DNA from 4 places in the Enterococcus sp. AZ163 genome. Region 3 is predicted to be linked to each of the others. Evidence: predicted binding sites of a transcription regulator. Region 3 holds the regulator's gene; each other region holds the start of a gene.
The links. Region 3 encodes LexA, which represses DNA repair genes until DNA is damaged. Its sites were predicted from a motif close to CNAACANNTGTTNG; they were not measured.
Positions count from the first base shown of each region.

Region 1: a site for LexA is predicted at 3,946-3,959, ahead of IGI46_RS04330 (ABC transporter substrate binding protein). Genes of this name have one in related genera too.
Region 2: a site for LexA is predicted at 2,945-2,958, ahead of IGI46_RS24100 (Y-family DNA polymerase). Genes of this name have one in related genera too.
Region 4: a site for LexA is predicted at 1,326-1,339, ahead of IGI46_RS25190 (Y-family DNA polymerase). Genes of this name have one in related genera too.

Region 1 is NZ_JBIPAO010000001.1:862,099-868,003, reverse strand. Features, by position in the region: gene rpoB (DNA-directed RNA polymerase subunit beta) at 1-3,410, opposite strand, end outside; gene IGI46_RS04330 (ABC transporter substrate binding protein) at 4,115-5,104, shown strand; gene IGI46_RS04325 (ABC transporter permease) at 5,133-5,905, shown strand, end outside.
Region 2 is NZ_JBIPAO010000003.1:517,537-523,441, reverse strand. Features, by position in the region: gene IGI46_RS24120 (sugar-binding transcriptional regulator) at 1-87, shown strand, start outside; gene IGI46_RS24115 (DJ-1/PfpI family protein) at 182-772, opposite strand; gene IGI46_RS24110 (DUF5960 family protein) at 787-1,053, opposite strand; gene IGI46_RS24105 (hypothetical protein) at 1,046-1,465, opposite strand; gene IGI46_RS24100 (Y-family DNA polymerase) at 1,629-2,924, opposite strand; gene IGI46_RS24095 (hypothetical protein) at 3,283-3,714, shown strand; gene IGI46_RS24090 (glycoside hydrolase family 32 protein) at 3,787-5,211, opposite strand; gene IGI46_RS24085 (PTS transporter subunit EIIC) at 5,212-5,905, opposite strand, start outside.
Region 3 is NZ_JBIPAO010000001.1:2,886,380-2,892,284, forward strand. Features, by position in the region: gene IGI46_RS13810 (glucosaminidase domain-containing protein) at 638-1,495, opposite strand; gene tkt (transketolase) at 1,681-3,675, opposite strand; gene IGI46_RS13820 (DUF896 family protein) at 3,774-4,016, opposite strand; gene lexA (transcriptional repressor LexA) at 4,149-4,772, shown strand; gene IGI46_RS13830 (hypothetical protein) at 4,876-5,145, shown strand; gene IGI46_RS13835 (adenine phosphoribosyltransferase) at 5,186-5,698, opposite strand; gene recJ (single-stranded-DNA-specific exonuclease RecJ) at 5,712-5,905, opposite strand, start outside.
Region 4 is NZ_JBIPAO010000005.1:42,289-47,448, forward strand. Features, by position in the region: gene IGI46_RS25185 (hypothetical protein) at 24-527, opposite strand; gene IGI46_RS25190 (Y-family DNA polymerase) at 1,364-2,725, shown strand; gene IGI46_RS25195 (hypothetical protein) at 2,718-3,236, shown strand; gene IGI46_RS25200 (hypothetical protein) at 3,214-3,387, shown strand; gene IGI46_RS25205 (hypothetical protein) at 3,793-4,260, shown strand; gene IGI46_RS25210 (hypothetical protein) at 4,577-4,891, opposite strand; gene IGI46_RS25215 (helix-turn-helix domain-containing protein) at 4,919-5,160, opposite strand, start outside.

The DNA of each region.
Region 1 (5,905 bases), 2.0 Mb from region 3:
AGAGCTTGTAATTCTTTCACCAATACGCGGAAGGATTCCGGAACGCCTGGTTTTGGAATTGGTTCACCTTTGACAATCGCTTCGTAAGTCTTCACACGACCTACAACGTCATCTGACTTGTAAGTCAAGATTTCTTGCAAGGTATAAGCAGCACCGTATGCTTCCAGTGCCCAAACTTCCATTTCCCCAAAACGTTGTCCACCGAATTGCGCTTTACCACCTAATGGTTGTTGCGTAACAAGAGAGTAAGGTCCAATTGAACGAGCATGCAGCTTATCATCAACCATGTGGGCCAATTTGATCATGTACATAACACCAACCGAAATACGGTTATCAAATGGTTCACCTGTACGTCCATCATAAAGAACGGTTTTAGCATCGCCAGCCATACCTGATTCACGTACAGTTTCCCATACATCTGTATCGGCAGCTCCATCAAATACTGGAGAGGCTACGTGGATGCCTAAATAACGAGCAGCCATACCTAAGTGCAATTCCAATACTTGTCCGATATTCATCCGAGAAGGTACCCCTAGTGGGTTCAACATGACATCAACTGGTGTGCCGTCTGGCAGGTAAGGCATGTCTTCTTCTGGCATAATGCGAGAAACGACCCCTTTGTTTCCGTGACGGCCGGCCATTTTGTCCCCTTCATGGATTTTACGTTTTTGAACAATGTATACCCGTACCAGCATGTTAACACCTGGTGATAATTCGTCGCCGGCTTCACGAGTAAAGATTTTCACATCGTGAACGATTCCGCCGCCGCCGTGAGGAACACGTAATGATGTATCACGCACTTCACGGGCTTTTTCACCAAAGATAGCATGCAATAGACGTTCTTCAGCAGAAAGCTCAGTAACTCCTTTTGGTGTTACTTTACCTACTAATAGATCGCCATCATGAACTTCAGCACCAATGCGGATAATTCCCATTTCGTCCAAGTTCTTCAATGCGTCTTCCCCAACGTTCGGGATTTCGCGAGTGATTTCTTCAGGTCCTAATTTCGTATCACGAGCTTCTGATTCGTATTCTTCAATATGAATCGAAGTATACACGTCGTCTTTAACCAAACGACGGCTCATGATAATCGCATCTTCATAGTTGTAACCTTCCCAAGTCATGAAGGCAACTACTACGTTTTGACCTAATGCTAATTCTCCGTTTTCCATTGATGGACCATCAGCCAAAATGTCCCCAACTTCGACGATTTCGCCTAAGCCTACTAACGGACGCTGGTTATAGCTGGTACCAGAGTTGGAACGACGGAATTTAGTAATATCGTATTTATCCAAGGCGCCATTGTCGCGACGAACCCGTACTTCAGTTGCGTCTACAAATTCAACAACACCATCGTTTTTACATAATAAAGCAGCACCTGAGTCATGAGCAGCTGTATATTCCATACCAGTACCAACCCATGGAGAACGCGGTTGGATCAACGGTACAGCTTGCCGCTGCATGTTGGCACCCATCAAGGCACGGTTGGAGTCATCATTTTCCAAGAACGGAATACATGCAGTCGCTACCGCAACTACTTGTTTAGGCGATACATCCATATAATCCACTTTATCGATAGTTACTTCCAAGTTTTCACTAGTTGCTCGAGCCATAACTAGTTCTTCAACAAATGTCCCGTCATCGTTTAATTTGCTGTTGGCTTGGGCCACAACGTAATGATCCTCTGTGTCGGCAGTCAAGTAATCAATATGTTCAGTTACTCGGCCAGTTGCCCGGTCTACCCGGCGGTAAGGTGTTTCGATAAAACCGAATGTATTCACTTTTGCATAAGAAGCCAAACTGTTAATCAACCCGATATTCGGACCTTCCGGTGTTTCAATCGGACACATACGGCCATAGTGAGAATAGTGAACGTCTCGAACTTCATATCCGGCACGGTCACGAGTCAAACCACCAGGTCCTAAGGCAGATAGACGACGTTTATGCGTCAACTCACCCAGTGGGTTGGTTTGGTCCATGAACTGTGACAGCTGTGAAGAACCAAAGAATTCTTTGATACTTGCTACAACCGGACGAATGTTAATTAATTGTTGTGGTGTTAAAGTTTCAGTGTCTTGAATCGACATCCGTTCCCGAACCACACGTTCCATACGAGCCAGCCCGATCCGGAATTGGTTTTGCAGTAATTCACCTACGGAACGAATACGACGGTTCCCTAAGTGGTCAATATCATCCACGTTGCCGATGTTTTCCATTAAGTTCAAGAAATAACTCATTGAAGCAATGATATCTGCTGGGCGTACGGTACGTATTTCCGCAGGCGGATAGCCATTACCAATAACTGTTACTTCACGCTCTGGATCTTTCGGTGAATAAACTTTGATTGGTTGAACCGTCATTGGTTCAGTAACTACCGCATCATCTGAAGGGTAGTAAGTCACTGAGTTCAATCCTTTTTCCAAATGAGGGCCTAATTCTTCCATCACTTGGTGGGTTAAAACTGTTCCTTTTTCCACGATGATTTCGCCAGTTTCTGAATCCACTAAGGTTTCAGCTAAGGTTAAATTCAACAGACGAGTTCTTAAATCTAATTTTTTATTTACTTTGTAACGACCAACATTTGCTAAGTCGTAACGTTTTGGATCGAAGAAACGAGCTGTCAGCAAGCTTCGAGAGCTGTCGGCTGTTTTTGGCTCACCCGGACGAAGACGTTCGTAAACATCCTTCAAGCCTTCTTCGGTTCTAGAATCACTTGGGTTTTTATGCAAGTCTTTTTCAATCGTGTTACGCAATGATTCGCTTTCGCCAAACAATTCCATAATAGTATCATCTGAGCCAAAGCCTAACGCACGAACTAGAGTAGACAAAGGAATTTTCCGAGTACGGTCAATCCGTACATATGAAATATCTTTCGCATCTGTTTCCATTTCCAACCATGCACCACGGTTAGGAATGACTGTTGAGCCAAAGCCTTCTTTTCCATTTTTATCTACTTTCCCATGGAAATAAACACCAGGAGAACGTACCAGCTGCGAAACGATTACCCGTTCGGCACCATTGATAATAAAGGTTCCTTGTTCAGTCATTAATGGGAAATCACCAAAGAATACTTCTTGGGATTTAATTTCGCCAGTTTCGCGGTTTACTAAGCGTAAGATAACATGTAGAGGGGCAGAATAATTTGCATCGTGTTGGCGTGCTTCTGCGACGGTGTATTTTGGTTCCTTCAATTCATAGTCAACAAATTCCAATGACAGGTTTCCGGTAAAGTCTTCAATTGGCAAAATGTCTTCAAACATTTCTCTTAGACCTTCATCTAAGAACCATTGATAAGAATCTGTTTGAATTTCGATCAAGTTCGGTAATTCCAATACTTCACTGATGCGGGCAAAGCTTCTACGTGTGCGGTGTTTCCCGTATTTCACGTCATATCCAGCCAAGTTCTTCACTCCTTGTTAAAAGTCTGAAAACCGATCCGAAGATTCATGACATTTTTGTTACGAACGTTAAGTTCGTGTAACAAGAGACATTTTTTACGGCTTTTAGGCAAAAAAAAACCAAAAATAGAACGTTCTCTTGAAAAATTTTCGTGAGCTTCTACTTTTGTTTCCTTTATTTTAAACCGAAACGGACAATATTTCGTTCCTGTCTTAGATCATTTCAGATAGTTTTAGCAACTTCATATAATACATGAATCCAGCAAGAATGTCAATAGCTTCTGGAAATAATCGAGTTCTTGATGCAGGTTTTCTTAAACAAATTAACTCTACTCCTTCCAATAAAGTTAATATATAAACTCTCTTAATTTTCTGAACTTTTCGTTTTTATTATTGACATCTCATTTTTCTTACCTTATACTAATGAACAACCAGAAGTGGAGGTTTTTCTTATGAATATGATGACGATGAAAAAACCACAACTGAATAATCGCTACTTTAGCTATTTTAGATAATGTTTGTATTCATCACTGGATGCAAACAGGGCAAAACGCAAGTTTGTATCTATGATGGCTAGAGCAATTTCACGTACCACCAGCCACGTAGAGGAAATACTAAGTGGCTGAGGATAATAAAATGATTATCTCGTATGTACAATCATCCACTTAGCATTCTGAGTGGGTGATTTTTTGTATTATAAAAGGAGAGAAAAAAAGATGAAAAAAACTTTATTAGCAGGAATTAGCGTACTTGCCTTAGTAGCACTTGGGGCTTGCGGAGGCGGAAACAACGACACAACAGATAGCACTGGCAGTGCAGCGAACAGCGATGCCAAACATGTAGGAGTATTGCAATTGGTACAACATGCCTCATTAGATGGTGCCTACGAAGGATTCAAAGAAGGGCTGAAAGAGGGGGGCTATACTGAAGGCGAAAACTTAGTTATTGATTATCAAAACGCACAGAATAACCAAGACAACCTGAAGAGTATGAGTGAAAAATTAGTCAAAGACAAAAATGATTTGTTATTGGGAATTGCGACTCCTTCAGCACAATCACTACTAAATTCAACAACTGATATTCCAATCGTTGTAACTGCAGTAACTGATTTAGAAGAAGCGAAATTAGTTAAAAGCAACAAAGAACCTGGCGGCAATGTAACAGGTACTACAGATATGGTGCCAATCGATAAACAAACAGACTTGCTTCTGTCTTTAACTCCAGACGCTAAAAAAATCGGCATTATGTACAATGCTGGTGAAGCAAACTCTAAAATACAAGCAGATTTAGCACAAGAAGCTTTAGAAAAAGCTGGTGTTGAAGTAATCACTAAAACTGCTAACACAACTAACGATGTACAACAAGTAACTGAATCTTTAGCTAACGAAGTAGATGGCATCTATGTTCCAACAGATAACACGTTCGCTAGTGCTGCATCAATCGTTGGTGAAGTTGTTAAAGAGAAAAAAATTCCTTTAGTTGCTGGATCAACTGACCAAGTAGAAGCAGGTGGGTTAGCGACTGTCGGAATCAACTACAAAAAATTAGGAAAACAAACTGGCTTGATGGCAGCTAAAATCTTAGATGGCGACGCTGAACCAGCTACTATGCCCGTTGAAAGTGCTGACAGCCTTGAATTAGTTGTCAACAAAGAAATGGCCAAAGATTTAGGAATCGATCCAGATAGCATTAAAGAACCAGCGTAATATGCGCACCCAGAAAGAAGGATGAAGGATGAATATTTTGTCACTATTACTCTCAGCTACGTCACAAGGACTCTTATGGTCTTTACTTGCGATCGGTGTTTACCTGACCTTTCGTATCTTGGATATTGCCGATCTAACCGCTGAAGGAAGTTTTCCTCTAGGCGGCGGGATCGCGGCAGTTATGATTGTCAACGGTACCCACCCAGTGTTAGCTACAATTGCTGCCTTTTTCGGCGGCATGCTGGCGGGGTTGATTACAGGAATTTTGAATACAAAATTTCGTGTTCCAGCTTTGCTAGCCGGTATCATTACTATGACCGGTTTGTACTCCATAACTTCTCGAGTTATGGGCGCTCCAAACATTGCTTTGTTAGGTGAAGACACTGTTTTTACCCCAATTCAAAGCATGGGATTAATGAAAAACAATGCTGTGATTGCTGTCGGCGCTTTAATCGCTGTTTTAGTGATTGTTCTGCTCGTTTTGTTTTTCCGTACCGAGATCGGTTTAGCTATCCGGGCTACTGGCGACAATCCAGATATGAGTGAAGCAAACGGGATCAAAACTGAGAATATGAAGCTTTTAGGCTACATGATCTCTAACGGTTGTATCGCATTGTCTGGTGCGCTATTGGCGCAAAACAACGGCTTTGCTGATTTAAACTCCGGTGTGGGAACAATCGTTATCGGCTTGGCTTCTATCATTATCGCTGAAGTACTGCTGCACAATCGCCCCATTGCGACTCGTCTCATTACTATTGTCGCAGGTGCCATCATTTACCGTTTCATTTTGGCTTTAGTATT
Region 2 (5,905 bases), on a different contig from region 3:
GAAAAAGCGAAAAGCATTCAGACATTGCTGAATATGGCTGTCATCACCGATTTAATTGTTGATGAGGAACTTGCACAATTACTATAAAAATCAAAAACCCGAATCAGTCCCTTCCTTCACATTGAAGGAAAAACTGGTTCGGATTTTTTATTATGAATCCTGCTGAATAATTCCTGTTTAATTAGCCATCAGGATTGCCATAAGCTTGATAATAAGCATAATAGCCCATACGTTGCAAATCCATCGTTCGCTCAATCGTCTGCTCATCAGAAAAAGCCGTTGCCTTCAACAAGGCTTCAGTAAATTCCAAAGCAGCCGTACCATTAGCTGTAACCAAATTACGATCTTGAACCACTTGTTTATGAATGAACTGGTGAGAATTCGTATATTGCACAGCATTCTGACCTATTCTTTGGTCATTGGCCGTGTGATAATAAGTACGCAATAAACCATTCTGAGCTAAATAGTCCACTGCTCCGCAAATGGCTCCAACCGGCGTCCCGTTCTCTAAAGCTTGGGCAATAATTTTTTTCAACAGGGAATGTTTAAATCCCCATGAATTACTACCAATCAATACCAATACATCGATTTTTTTCGGTATTTTTTCGATTAAATAATCGACTTCGACTGTAAAGCCGCCCAAGGAGGTAACCTGCTGCTCAATAGATGCTGTTTTTATTTCCCAATTTTTCTGTTGATTCAATTGACTGGCGAGATAAGCACCTTGCCAATCAGCATATTCTTCTAATAGCAAAAATACGGCTCGCTTCATTGTTGTCCCCTTCTCTAATCACAGCGCAAGTATTTATACTTTTTAACTCGTGAGGTTTCAAAAGTTTCTACTTCAAAATAGAAATGATGGTCTTTGCGATCCTTCGTAATAACTGCTGGCATCATAAAATAAGTGATCCCTTGCGATTCCATTAAATAGAGCAGATCTTCCTTAACCGCAAAAAGCGGCACTGCTGAATCCACCAGTCGATGGTAATCTTTAGTAAACTGGTCATCTTCTTCGCTTTTAAATTCAAAAACTGCTCCATTTGTATCAAGCATCAGACTCATCCTTGGTCAAAATTTTATTGGCACCCAATAGCCTAACATGACGAATTTGTTCAATTTCCAGATGAATCATATCCTCCTCATCCGTCGCCAGATAGATAAGCTGTTCCTTTTGACCAATTACCCGACCTACCAAGTCATCGTAATACTTGCGTTCACTGTCCAGAGCCTCCAACTGCAAAACAACCCGTTTATTCTGTGTATAGGATTGCTGTAGTAACAGACCTATTTCTTCCAATGTTTGCTGGGACTTTTGTAAATTTTCTTTGTAGCGCTGTTGGTTATCTTTATTTAGAATAGCGGTATGATCTGATAGATAAAAGCCAATCCATTTGATCATTCCCCGATCCTGATAATTTTGTTTTGCTTCTAAAAATAATTCCATTGCTGTTTCATCATCATACACAGCAAAAACCCCTTTTCATTACGAGTGCAGTGATAAGAAAGCGTCAACTGCCTCATTTAATTTCATGCCTGAAATGATTTTATTCATGGCTTAAAATAGAAAATATTATTCTTTAGCAGTGGGGAACTGCTGTTTCTTGTGTTTTTTCCTATATATCTATCAGCTACATTCCGTCCATCCCGCCTGCATGTCCGCCAACTAAGCCCGCTCGATCAATGGCGGTGGCACCCTCTAATAATGAATGGGCCCGAACAATCGAGCGAAATTGATATTTGCTGCGAATTTGTCCAACGATATCATCTATTTGATCTTCTTTGATAGACTGTTGCGGCTCTTCGAATAAATTCAACTGTAAACCACTGGCCGGCTGTAGAGAAGAAACATTTACTGTAATCTTACGCACCTCCGAGCGATCCCAGTATTTGGCAAACATCTGAAGCGCCTGTTGCGTCAGTTTTTTCCCTTGGTTGGTTGCCGGCATTTTCGTTTGATGATGAAAACCGCCACGCTTTTGATCACCGTTATACGCATAACCCATCCCTAGATGCAACGTGGCTCCCATCACATCAGCTTTTCGCAAACGTTGCGCAACTTGTTCGCAAATTTCAGCTAGAACAGCTTCAATCTCTTCTTTGCGAGCATAATTTTTCGGTAAAATTTGTGAATTTCCAATTGATTTTTCTTTCTTAGGATAATTATCCTTTTCAGACAAAATCGACCGATCAATCCCCCAAGCGTGCATATAATGCTGGAGGCTGATCACACCAAAATAATTCTTTAATCTAAACGGATTTGCATGGGCCAAATCCCCCATCGTTCGCAACCCCATACGGTTATAGCGAATTTCCATTCGATGACCAATCCCCCAGAAATCGCTTAGCTTTAAAGGCCAAATTTTTTCTGGCACATCCTGGTAAGTCCAATGAGCAAACAAGGAGCCATTCTTTTTGGCCTCCATGTCCATTGACACCTTAGCCAATAAGGGATTTACCGCCAAACCAACACTCGTGTAAATTTTCAATTTTCGTAAAATCTCCTGCTGAATAGCTTTAGCAACCTCCTCCGGGCTATCTCCAAATAAACGCCAGCTATGGGTCAAGTCGCCAAATTGTTCATCAATACTATAGGTGTGGATGTCTTCATCCGCCATATATTGACGGAAAATAGTCAGAATTTCCATGTGGTACTTCATGTATAGCGTCATTCTTGGCGGTACGATGATCAAATCGGGATGATCCGGTACTTCGAATCCTCGACTGACATTACTGATTCCCAAGATTTTTTTAGCCATCGGACTGGCAGCCAAAATCAAACCCGCATCGTTACGATCACCGCTCATTACAACTAGTAAGGTGGTTATCGGATTCAATCCGAGCTCTACACACTCTACACTGGCATAAAAACTTTTGGAATCCATACAAAAAACTTCACGTACTGGTTCTCCTTTATAAAGATCCATTTTTCTTCCCTCAATTCAAACAAACATACGTTCCCTTAAATTAAAGCATGTTTGAAAGGGAATTGTCAATAGATAGTCTCTGTCTCTTTTTATTTTTTTCTGCTGTCTCATACCTAACATTATTTATAGCCGCTCAACCCTTTATGGGTTCAAACTTCCAGCAGTTCCAGAAAATTCTATACCGTATTTTTTTGATGACGAATGGGAATTGGTTATTAATCGTTTGTTTGTTAGTAAAGATGAAAGTGGTTAAAAGCATGGTTGGACCCTAAGCAATGTAGATTGTAAATACTCCACTCAGGAAAATTGTGATTTATTAACCATTTTAAGTACTTTAACAATTTTTGAAAAATATGGCGTGCGCCGCTTCGCTAAGCTGGTGAAAAGCGGTTTTACTACCACGGAAATTGATTACATTGGTAAAAAAGAAGAAGAAAAGATAGAAGTGTGGAAAGAACAGACTGCACCTGATTCAGGCCCAGACAGCTCCAATGATTCAGAGGAAGTTAGCGAAAAAACACCGACTGTAACAACTCATTTTGCCAGTTCTGCTGCTCCACCTAAGGATGAAGAAAAGGAAACAAAAGTTTTTGCCTCCTCCACTAGCACTACTCAAAACGACAAAAAGAGACAGAACCGAAAGCAGACAATGGATCATCAGAAAAAATGTATGTCCGAAATCCCTTTACCGAACTCGATAAAACCAAAAAATCTAGCTTCAACAGCCCTAAAAAGAAAAAAAGCGAAAGAAGAAACGGAAATAGACAACTTAAGGCTTGTTTTTAGTTGAAGCAGACTTGGTTATACACTAGAAAAAGTTTTTAAGTAAGAAAAAAGGGCATCCCGAAATGCCCAGATTTTCCTATGCTTTGTGTAAGTATCCTGCTAAGATTCCTTGCTGAGCTGCAATTGTATCGCACTCATCTTGGAATACTCGAAAAGTAAAGACTTGCTCCCCGTGGTTTAAATACAGTTCAACGAAGGAGTTGTCGACAAACACATCGACCTTTTGTAGGTTTTGAATACGTACACTTCTTTTTTCGCCATAGCCTACATCAATTTTTTTATCCAAATTATCCCGAGAAACAGTTGCCAGTTTAGTTTCTGTGTCATACTGAAATTCCCAATAATCATTGGTTGAGCCTATGGTAAATTTGAATCCCTTAGTTAATTCCAGCCAGTAGTTGCGGCTTTCCGTGTTTATTTTTTCGCTTTCAACTGACTGTTTCTGTGAAAATACTTCGACGATTTCTGAAGCAGGATAGCGTTTGAATTTCCCTTGCTCTAATTGCATTTGTTGAGGAAAAGTAAGCCCATGCTGCCAACCATCTTGCACTGGATAATCAGGTTCACCGCAGCCAAACCACCCATAAAGCAGCGGCTGCTGATTTTTTCCTAAGAAGGCTTGAGGTGCATAAAAATCAAAACCGGCATCCATCTGATCCCAATAGTCAGAATGAAAGCAGCGGTTGAGAATATCTAACTCCCCCACAGCATAAATAGACGCAAAGCGATTGTTGAAGCGTTCCTGTTCAGGAGTTATTCCCATTGGTGACAAAAACAGAATATCCTTCCCGTCTATTTGGATTAAACTAGGACATTCCAGCATGTAGCCAGTTGGAAAAGGCAGATCGATTAGCCCTTGATAGCTCCAATTCAATAAATTATTGCTTCGATACAATAGTAAAACGCCTTGATCACCAAAGCCTGGTCTTACTTCGTCAGCAAATTTACTGCCCCCCAGCAGCATATAGAAGCAGCCTTCTCTTTCAAAAACAAAAGGATCACGTAACTCTCCAGATAATCCAGGGAGCGTACCATCAATTACTGGTTCAGTGCGTTTTCGAACGTGACCTTCTTTATCCATAATAGCTACTGCTTGTTTAGGGATTTTACCGGGTCCAGTTTTATAATTTGCTGTATAGAACAAGTAAAGTTCTCCTTGAAATTCGATAGCATTTCCAGAGTAGCAGCCATTCTTTTCATATTCTTTGGTAGGTGACAAGGCTACTTCTTGTTTAGACCAGTCAACTAAATTCTCTGAAGTGGTATGACCCCAATGTTTCAAGCCGTGCACGGGAGCAAACGGATACCATTGGAAGAACACCTGGTATTTTCCGTTAAAATAAGCCAACCCATTAGGATCATTCATTAAGCCGGATTGAGGATAAATATGATAACTAGGCAAGTAACGACTACTGGCTGCTTTCGCAGCCAGTTCTTCTAATAGGATTCTTTTTTCTTCTATATAAACATTTGTTTTATGATCTACTAATAAGTTTTGCATTTAGGCCTTCACGTCCTTTACTGGATTGGGTATGCCGATTTCCGCTCCTGCCACGCCTTTTACTTTATGGTAAATAAATAAGAAAACGATCGGTAAAGCAAAGGATAACAAACAGCCAATGACATAGTGAATAACTACTGGCGGATTTACAATTGTTACGCCTGGAATACCTGTCAAACCAAAACCAAGCGCCTTCACGTCAAAAATCTTCATGTAAGCTCCACCTATTCCTGCACCAGCAACTGCTGACAAAAACGGCACCGCTGAATCCTTCAAATTTACTGCAAAAATAGCTGGTTCACTAACGCCAACTAACGTAGGAATAAAGCTGGAAAAAGCTATTTCACGACGTTTCGATCCTTTTTTCGCTAAGAAAAACATCCCCATCGCTGCACCACCTTGAGCAATAATGGAAACCGCCCATAGTGGTTGAATATAGTTAAAGCCCGTTTGAGCCAATAACTGTGCCTCAATTGAGCCAATCATATGATGGGTTCCAGTAATCACTAACGGTTGCAGCAATGCCGCAAAAATTCCAGCTCCAAAAACGCCTGCCTTCACGTATAAGAAATCCGCAGCTGTACCAATTCCCGAAGCAACCAAATCTCCTAATGGACCAAAAACTAAAAATAATGCCAGTGAGGATACTAAAATAGTAACTGCAGGAACAACAATAAATGTCAGCATTTTTGGT
Region 3 (5,905 bases):
ATTTCTCAAAATCATTCATAAAAAGTTCCTGTGTGATTTTTGTGATATCGATACCATTTTAATGTTTAAAAAATTCGACTTTACTATTACGTTTAACTTCGGTAACTTTTTTTACTTAGAAAGAAAAATTTTCCAAACTATATGATATCGATTTCATTACTAATGTACTATGCAAAAATCATTCTGTCAAGTTTTTTTGATGTTTCTTGTTAAGTCCTCATGCTAGAATAATGTTTAAGTGAACTGCCTCATCTACTGGCCGGACTTTTTCCTGTGTATTACTAATTCAAAATGAATACCTCTCAGTTGTTTTATTCTAAGGTACCAACAGACACAGAGTCACCATTTAAATAAAATTTAGGTGCCTACTATAAAACTTCTCATCAAATTTCCCTGTATTGAACTTTGAATCTATCTCTAAAAAGGACCAGAGATGATTGCTTTACCCACAATGTTTAGTTTTATTTTATCGTCTTCTTTCATGTACTTTTCTGGCACTCAACATTGATTTGGGACAAGCTGAAATTTGAAATCAATACTATGCAGATATCTTTAAAAAAAGTAACTAAAAAACTGATTAATTTTAACTGGTAAGATAAAGTTTGCAAAAAAAAGAAGCTTCTCAGCTTCTTTCAGATTATACTGCTAATTGTTGTCCTGGCATAAGAGTGGAATCCAAACTTAGTCCATTGTTTGCTAACAACTGATCTACACTAATTCCAAAATGCTGGGCGATTGCCCAAAGAGAATCACCATTTTGAACAGTATAAGATTGTCCAGTAGCTTGGGTAGTTCCTTGAGTTTGCGTTTGAGCCGCCTGAGCTTGCTGCGTTTGTGCTTCAGCAACTGCGGATGTTTGAACGGCAGTACCAGCTCCAGGAGTGTCGAAACGTGTCAAGTTGTACATCTGAATCAAGGAAATCAGCTTACCAGCATAGCCTGGATCAGTTGCATAGCGACCTGTTAAATAGGCAGCTGCATCCTGATAGCTTGATGTATGGCTCTTCCAAGCTCCTGCATAATAAGAATTACGCATAATATTGGCATGATCTAAAAATGATTCTGCATAACTGCCATATACTGCAAAAGGCTCTGACATAGTTACCCATTGCCCGTTTAGGTATTCTTGTGTATTCATATAAACGCTTGGTCCGCCATTGTATTCCTTCACACCAAAAAGATTATAATAAGGTGCTGCAGATAAAGTTGAAGAGCCGAAACCCGTTTCAACTAGTGCTTGCGCGATCATAATTGACGCATATAAGTCATTTGATGCAGATACTTGCATAGCTGAGGCACCTAGTTGCTCAATAAAGGCTCCTTGGTCTTGCGTTTGCCCTGTTTCAGCTGCGGCAGCTTTGACAGTATTCATTCCCATTGCCACTGGTGTTACAGCCAAAGCTGTACCCAATACAGGCATGATACGTTTCACTCTCTTTTGTCGTTGCTGCTTTTCATATGTATGTCTTTCACTGCGAGTCTTAAATTGGCTCATTATTTACCTCCAAATATCCCTTGCTTCAATTCTTCAGATCTGGTCACAATAAAATTATACGCTATAATATTTTCTTAAACAATTTAAACATAGCTTCTTCACTCATTTGTTAAATCAGCGTAATATGTGTAACAAAAAAACAAAGTGCAGAAATAAATCTCTGCACTTGATCATTTTATTAATTCTTACAGCTCGTTGTAAGTAGAAACTACGTTCTCTACTGTGAAGCCAAATTGTTCTAAAACAAAATCACCAGGCGCTGAAGCACCAAAATGATCAATGCTAATCATTTTACCTGCATAGCCAATGTAACGTTCCCAACCAAATGATGAAGCAGCCTCCACTGCTACTCGTTTAGTTACTGCTTTTGGCAGTACAGATTCTTTGTAAGCTTCGTCTTGTGCTTCAAATAAATCAAAGCTAGGCAGAGAGACCACTGAAACATCTTTACCTTGTTCTTTCAAGATTTTTTGTGCCTCAACCGCTAGATTCACTTCTGAACCAGTAGCAATCAGGATACCATCTGGTGTGTCAGATGCAGCTTTAGAAATGACATACCCGCCCTTAGCAACGCCTTCTACTGCAATCTCTTTACTTCCTGGCAATACTGGCAAATTTTGACGACTTAAGACAAGTAAAGTTGGTTTGTCAGTTGATTCTAATGCAACTTTCCAAGCAGCAGAAGTTTCATTGCCATCTGCAGGACGGATCACTTGAACATTCGGCATGCATCGTACACTAGCTAATTGTTCGATTGGCTCGTGAGTTGGTCCATCTTCCCCAACCGCAACAGAATCGTGAGTTAACACATAGGTCACAGGTAAGTTTTGGATTGCAGACATACGAATTGCTGGACGAAGATAGTCAGTAAATACAAAGAATGTTCCGCCATAAACGCGAGTGCCACCGTGCAATTGAATCCCGTTCATTGCCGCAGCCATAGCGAATTCACGAACTCCGAACCAAATGTTACGACCTTGGTAAGAACCAGGTTGAAATTCTTCTTCATCTGCAATTGTTGTATTGTTAGAGCCAGATAAGTCAGCAGAGCCTCCCCAAACTGTTGGTACAGCTTTAGCAACTGCTTGGATAACTTCTTTACTTGATACGCGGCTCGCTTGGCTTGAACCCTCTTCATAGACTGGTAAACTTTCTACCCAGTTTTCTGGTAATTTGTCAGCAAAAGCGTCTTTGAATTGTTTCGCCAATTCTGGATGCGCATTTTCGTAGTTCTTGAACATGTCATTCCATTGACCCTCTACTTCAGCACCCTTATCAAGCATATCTGCTTTAAAGCGTTCAGCAACCTCATCAGGCACTGTAAAATCAGGATATTCCCAACCATAAACTGCTTTAGCAGCTGTGATACCCTCGTCCCCAATTGGAGCTCCATGAACAGCAGAAGTTCCTTCTTTTGGTGCACCAAAACCGATTACAGTCTTAACTTCAATCAAAGTCGGCTTTTCAGTTTCAGCCTTTGCTTCTTCGATCGCTTTGCTGATTGCTTCTAAATCATTACCATCTTTTACAAGAATGTGTTGCCAGCCATATGCTTCATAACGCGCACCTACATTTTCAGTAAAGGCTTTATTCGTTGGTCCATCTAGAGAAATGTCATTTGAATCATATAAAACAACCAATTTACCAAGTTTCATATGTCCAGCCATTGAGCTAGCTTCTTGAGAAACACCTTCCATTAAGTCTCCATCACCGACGATTGTATAAGTGTAATGATCCATTATATTGAAGCTGTCACGGTTATAAGTTGCAGCTAAATGTGCTTCAGCCATTGCCATACCTACTGCCATTGAAATACCTTGTCCTAATGGTCCAGTTGTTGCTTCGACACCATCTGTATGTTGAAATTCAGGATGTCCTGGCGTTTTACTTTCCCACTGACGAAAGCTTTTCAAATCATCAATCGTTACCTGGTAACCTGCTAAATGCAACAGGCTATATAACATTGCAGAACCATGACCTGCAGATAGGATGAAACGATCTCGGTTAGGCCAGTTTAATGACGTAGCCGGATTTACATTTAGATGCTTAGTCCAAAGAGCGTATGCCATTGGCGCAGCCCCCATGGGTAAACCTGGATGCCCAGAGTTAGCCTTCTGTATTGCTTCAATACTTAATGTACGGATCGTGTTAACACCTAACTGATCAATTTTATCAAACAAAATAATTCGTCCTCCTTTTCGGTGATAAATACTTTTATTCCACATTCATTGTAACCGATTTAATTATCGTTTTCAATCAGAAATAGCAAATATTCAAATTATTTTCGATTGTGTAAGCCTTTTTGCTGCTGAATTTTCTTCAGCTTGTCTGGTGTGACGTCTTTTCCATCAGGATCAACGATTTTCATTCCTTCAATGTGATGGCGCATGCCGCTGCGAAAAGTTGATAAATATTCTTCTCGTAAAACCTTTTGTTCCTTTTCTTCAGCATTTGTCAGTCCTTCAGACTTCTTCTTTTTTGCCAATTCATTGATACGAGCAATTTTTTCATCCGAAATCATTTTATGCACCTCGCTTCCGTTCCCTATTATACCTTAAAATGTCTAGGAAAAAAAAGCAAAAAAAGCGAACGCTTGTTTGATTTATCAAAAAAATTATGCTAAACTGAAAAAAAAGAAAAGAAGGTGAGCGCATTGGCAAAACGAACCGAAACAAAACAATTAGAAGTTCTGCGTTTTATTCATGAACGCGTTGAAAATAAAGGCTATCCCCCAACTGTTCGTGAAATAGGTGAAGCAGTGAACCTTTCGTCTACCTCCACTGTTCACGGACACTTAGCTCGTTTAGAGAAAAAAGGCTTGATTCTACGAGATCCAACAAAGCCCCGAGCGATTGAATTAACGATTACCGGGCTTGAAAAAATTGGTGCTCAACCTCAGGTAATTCCCATGCTGGGAGTTGTTACAGCTGGTGAACCAATTTTAGCTGTTGAAGAAGCTTCTGATTTCTTCCCAGTACCACCAGATTTATCTAGTGAAGAGGGCAGCCTTTTCATGCTAACAATTCGCGGTGAAAGTATGATTAACGCTGGCATCTATGATGGAGATCACGTTATTGTCAAAAAACAAGCAACTGCTATTAATGGTGAAATTGTCATTGCCATGACCGATGAAAACGAAGCGACTTGTAAAAGATTCTATCACGAAACAGATCATATTCGTTTGCAGCCTGAAAATGACCAGATGGAACCAATCATTTTAGATAATGTTTCTATCCTCGGCAAGGTTGTCGGTTTGTATCGAAACCACGTTTATTAATCGGATTTTATCCGGTTAATTTTTTTCTTTACAAATCGAACAAACATTCGTATAATACATATACAAACATTTGTTCGCATATTCTATTAGGGGTGAATTATTTATGAAAGCAGTAAGAAGATTTGGCTTAATCATTGGTTTTTTGTTAGTTGGATTGTTGATCGGCAAACTTGGTTCCTTAGCTACGATTGTTGTCTTCTCTGGTTTGTTCATCGTTTGGTTCATGCTATGGGACGAAAAAAAATACGCCCAAAAATACGAGCAAGAAGAAGACTATTGGGAAGACGACTATTACGACAATGGAGAACCTGAAGAGGTTTACTATATAGAATCTTATGATTACTACGATCATCACTATCACAAATCCGCATAAAAAAGCTCGAAAATCATTTGATTTTCGAGCTTTTTTCGTTTTAATAGTCCATTAAGGTTAAGATATCGTATTTTTCAATCTTGTCTCTGCCGTGTAATTCTTCTAATTCGATTAAAAATGCACAACCAACCACGATTCCGCCTAGTTTTTCAACTAAGTCAATAGTTGCTTTGACTGTACCTCCCGTTGCTAATAGATCATCTGTTACGAGCACACGTTGGCCAGGTAGGATTGCATCTTTATGGATCGACAAGATATCTGTGCCGTATTCTTTATCATACTCAACGTCAATTGTTGCTCTTGGTAATTTATTTGGCTTACGGACTGGCGCAAAACCTACCCCTAGTTCAAAAGCTACCGGACATCCTACAATAAATCCACGTGCTTCAGGCCCTACTACCATGTCGATTTCTTTTTTGCTGGCATACTCAACAATTTGTCGAGTTGCTTCACGATAAGCAGCTCCATCCGCCATTAAAGGTGAAATATCACGAAAGATAACTCCTTTTTGCGGGTAATCAGGAATACTGGCAATATAATCTTTTAAATCCATCTTGCATTTCCTCCTAGCTTTTCAGCCAATTTCTTATAGTTTGAATGTCACTCATCAATAAAAATTCTTCACTCTCGATTTGCTTCAAACGCTCTTTGTAGCTGTCGCTTTCTTCAATCGATTGATTTTGCGGGTTTGGCACGATTTCCAAAACACCGTCATCTATTGTAACAAATTTCAATTCAGAAAACACGCGAATCATAAAGA
Region 4 (5,160 bases), on a different contig from region 3:
TATATTTTGAGTACACCCATAGGTTACAATTTTGTTTCACCTCTATCTGATTTTTCATTGTTTATACCTTTCCATGATTTGTAGAAATAATTTTCCATTTGTACCATACTATTAGTAATTTCATTGTATAATTCTTTTAAGTCTCCTTCTGAAAGCTTTTCGCCACTTTCAAAGTAAGAACGATAAGATTTTGTTATCTCTTTCTCTAATTTATCTATGATCTCATACTCTTTATTATCTTTTTTTTCACCAAATCGCAATTTCAACTGTGCATAAGCCTTTTGAACTTCTAAATATTGGATTAAAAGATTTTCTCTAAAATCTTTTTTGATGAACTCTAAAATCCTAATGTATGCTAAGCATTCACCTAAATAGGTTCCTGTATAATTACGTATCTCATTCAAAAATTCGCGTTTTACTCTTATTTTATCAAAAGAATTTACAGTAATCTTTGCAATGACTAAAGTACATACGGCGCCAATTAATGTTGTTACAAGTCCTGAGTTTATTAGTTTAACAATATTCATATGAGATAAATAAAATAGACTTGCTATATCTATTACTGGATATCTCGAGAATAAAATGATTATAAAGATTATATACATACATTAACACCTTCGCTTAGTTATATTTTTAGTAACATAGTTTAACGTATAAACATCTTCCACATGATTGATAAATACATTTTAACTGAATGTATTATCTTCGACGTTCTGTGCCCCCCTTAATCAATCGATTTACTCAAGATATTACGGCTTCATTCTTAGCCTTTTCTTCCTGATCAAGAGTGTGAACTCTCTATGTTAAAAAAATGAGATAGCCAAACTTTCAATGAAGTAAAAGAAAGAGTGACTCCGATTTCGAACAAGTTAAACGAAATAGATTTATTGCCGGCTATTAGACTTACAGCCAAAAAAGCAATGAATGAAAGTGAAAAATCTATTAGTGTTGAAATATGATCAACCGCCTTTTTAGAAAGCAAGGACTTTTTAGCTGTTTGTTTTATCAGAAAATAGTAGAGCAGGTTGGTAGCAGAAAACCAAATTATATTTGACAAAAGGTCGTTATTCACGGTAGATAAATCTAAACCCGCAATCATAAAGATAAACATTAAGGTGACACCAATGTAATAAGCAAAACCTAGAAGTATAACAGCAATAAGAATAAACAAGCCAATTTTTTTAAATTCTTTAACTACATACAGATAAATCCCTCCAATTATAAAAGCCTATTATATAGATAAATAATATCAGACTTTTGTTCTCCAGTGTCATATTCAGTAATTTTTTATTGACAAGAAAGATAACATTGCTGTACAGTTGTATCGAACATATGTTCTTTTAGAATCTTGGGGGAGATTGCTATGATGTTCAATGATAATTTGAAATTCGACTATTCAAAAGAACCAGCAAGAGACATTATCTGTGCGGACTGCAAGTCATTTTACGCGTCAACTGAGTGTGTCGAGAGAGGATTAGATCCATTAACGACTAAGCTTGTTGTTATGAGTTATCCGGCGAATGACGACGGAACACGCGGTAGCGGCTTAGTATTGGCTGCGTCGCCGGCCGCCAAAAAAGCTTATGGGATAACCAATGTTTCCAGGGCAAGGGATTTACCTTTCCCGTATCCTAAAGACCTACATATAGTTGCACCGCGAATGACTTTATACATGAAAAAGAATGCTGAAATTAACAATATTTACAGGAGGTATGTTGACGAAAAAAATCACTCTGTATACTCCGTTGATGAATCGTTTTTAGACGTTACCGACTCTCTGAAGCTATTTGACTGTTCAACTACTGATCAGCTTGCTAGATTGATTCAGATCGACGTATACAGAAGTACTGGCATTTACGTCACAATTGGAATAGGTGATAATCCAGTGCAAGCTAAAATTGCTTTGGATATCTACTCAAAACACAATTCAACAATGCGCGGAGAAATACGCTATGAAACTGTCCAGGAAAAAATATGGTCAATTGAAAATTTAACGGACGTTTGGGGAATCGGTAAAAAAACGGCAGCTAAATTAGAAAAAATGAACATTCACAATATGCGAGACCTGGCACATGCGGATTATTATCGGTTGAAAAATAAATTCGGCATAATTGGAACCCAGCTGTTTGCGACAGCTTGGGGGATTGATCGCTCCTTTTTAGGTCAAAAATATGAACCTAAAAGTAAATCAATAGGTAACAGTCAGGTATTGAATAAGGACTATACACGCAAAGAAGAGCTGCAAATAGTCGTTCGAGAAATGGCTGACCAAGTAGCAACAAGATTACGTCGTATAAATGCAAAAACTGAATGTGTTAGTTTGTGGTGTGGCTATTCGATAAATTTTTTTGATAAGAAAGGTAAAACCAATTTTCATCAGCAAATACGCGTTCCTCAAACTAATTCCAGTAAAGAAATCGCTAGATACCTCTTATTGCTACTAGATAAACACTACGAGCGACAAGATATAAGATCGGTTGGTGTGAATTGCTCACGATTAACGTATACTTCAGCTTTTCAAATGAATTTATTTGAAGAGCCTGAAAAGCAATTAGACAATCGAAAAATTGAATTCGTTATTGATAACATAAGAAGAAAATATACTTTTGCTGCAATAGTTTATGCTAGCTCTTTACTCGAAGGCGGCCGCGCGATAGAACGCTCGTCTTTAGTCGGTGGTCATGCTGGGGGAATGTCTGGAATCGAGAGCGAGCAACATGGTTAAACGAACGAAAAAGGAATTTCGAGATTACAACGATTATCGGGATCGAGTATTTGGTCTAAAGTGGGGTACTGCTTACGCCATGGACGATTTAATGAAACAAGTAAGGTCTACTGAAGAATATGCTTTGAAAGACAACGCTGCGCTCAAACAAATGAGTAGGGAAGAAATAGATATTGTTCTTTCGGATTCTTTTCTTCAGACAAAAGAGATTCTGATACAATTGAATCTTTGCGACGAATTTGGCCGACTTCAGGACAGCGCTACTGGTTTTTTTCAGGGTGAAGCTTATGAAGACTATTTCGTATTTAATGACAAGATAATCTTTTGGGAAGACGTCCGACATATTAAATTGACTGGAGCAAAAAAATGGTCGGACATTGATATCTTTGAAAAGCAGCAGCTAAAACAATCTAAGGAAAAAAAAGACCCGGCTGAGCTTCAGCTGGAGAAGAACGAATTTTATCAAGAATTTATGGAGGATATTCTCGATGAACCCGATTCGACAATATGAGTTCAAGCTTATTACAATAGAAGAATTAGAAAATTGTCTTTGGGATTTTGGCCCGAATGCAATTGCTGAAGTCAGTGAACCATGCTATCAATTTTATATTGATTTAGCGCTGAATTATCATAATCAACCTTATTACGTAAAGCCTTATTAACTAGAAAAATCCGACCGTGTTAGCAGCGGCCGGATTAATTTGATTTATAAAGCCAAGAGACTGCCCCTAATTGCTGGTAGTAGGTTGTTTGAATCATTTCATTTGCGATATTAGTATTATATTTATCCGTGTGTCACTAGTTCGGTTTTTACTATTTTTACCTGGAGTCCAGGAATGACATTCGTTCGTGTTTAAGTATGGTTATTGGTGCTTCAGTATCTCCTGAAGATACTACCTGCTACTTAAAATACGAACATTGATCATTCAAAAAAACTTATCTTTTTAGAATGATCAACCTAGCAGGTTATTATATAAAAAATTACCCTAATCAGGGTATTTTTTTGACTTCACCCTGATTAGGGTATATAATAGAACTATAGAAAAGAGCTAAAGGAGCGAATAACAATGATTATTGACACTGAACTGGTGAACCAAATGTTTAGAGCAAAGACTTCCCGTGAAATTTCCGAATTATCTGGAATCTCTGAACGGACTATCCAAAAGTACAAGAGTAGCGAATTAAACTGGCTAGGTAAACATTCTAAGCTCCTAGGTTTACTTGCTGCTGGTAACACTGACATTCAGTATGTGCGTAACGTTAATTCTGGCACTGTAATGCTTATTACAGATTATATTGATTTGATTATCCGAGAAACTATAGAAGCCTGGAATGATCTTGATCCTGATGAAAAGGAAGAAGATTACGATAATTCAATTGAAGTTTTCTATAATTCTTATAATGAAATTGACTCGGACTTTCAGACCAGTGATAAAGATGGGAACGAGCTATCCTTAGAAGACCAAGCTTGGAATGATCAAACAATTGCTTACCAATATGAACAAATAAAGAAACTAGTTGAACAATATAGCTAGAGTTCCTAAAACATACCGGATAATCCCGATAAGGATTAAGCAGCATACAATCAACGTATGCTGCTTATTTTGCTTGGTAAAGTCAAAGCTGCCATCAGAATCTTGCTTGGCTTCTGATTTTATTTATTAGTGTTGGTGTCAAAAAAGCTATTCTTCTCATCTTTCCGAAAATATACATTTTTTAGAAAGTTTCTTATCTCTACCTAAAAATCTGAATGCAAAAAGAATGCTGATTCCTTTGCCAGAACAGCATCCTTCAGTAAACTTTTATATCTTTTGTATCGGTCATCAATAACCTAATTTGATTCGAAACAATTTACTCATATTCTACCTTACAAGCTTCAATTTTAATTTCTTCAATTGGTATTAGAAAATTTTCTCTTTTATCTTTTTCAAATGTTGGTATGTGTGTAAAATCAGGATCATTTACGATACTTTTTGCTATTTCATTAGCTTCATTCCAAGTAATTAATTTGAGTTTTAATCTATCATTATCAAACGAGTAATGATCTTCATAGGATTCAGTACTTAGAAAACCTAATAGTTTTTCCGTATCACGTTTGAATATAGCTACAGTGGAGTCTTTGGGTAATCTGCTATTTATATTTGTGATCATGTTTAATTCAAACATCCATTCTATAATATTTTTCTCTGCATTCTAGTATCTCGAATTCCTTGGATAACGTTTCGGTTTACTCTGTATTTGTTGTAAAGCTGAAGTTAATTGATTTAAATTCTGTAAGAGCTGGTTACGTTCACTTTCCATCTCCTTAAGTTGATCTCTCAGTTTAGCGCTCTCGCCTTCAAGTTTAACAGTGTTTTCTTTGAACTCTTTTTCAGCTGCATTTAGTTTGTCGTCATATAATCTTTTCTCAAATCTACTAAGAAACTCTAAATGCT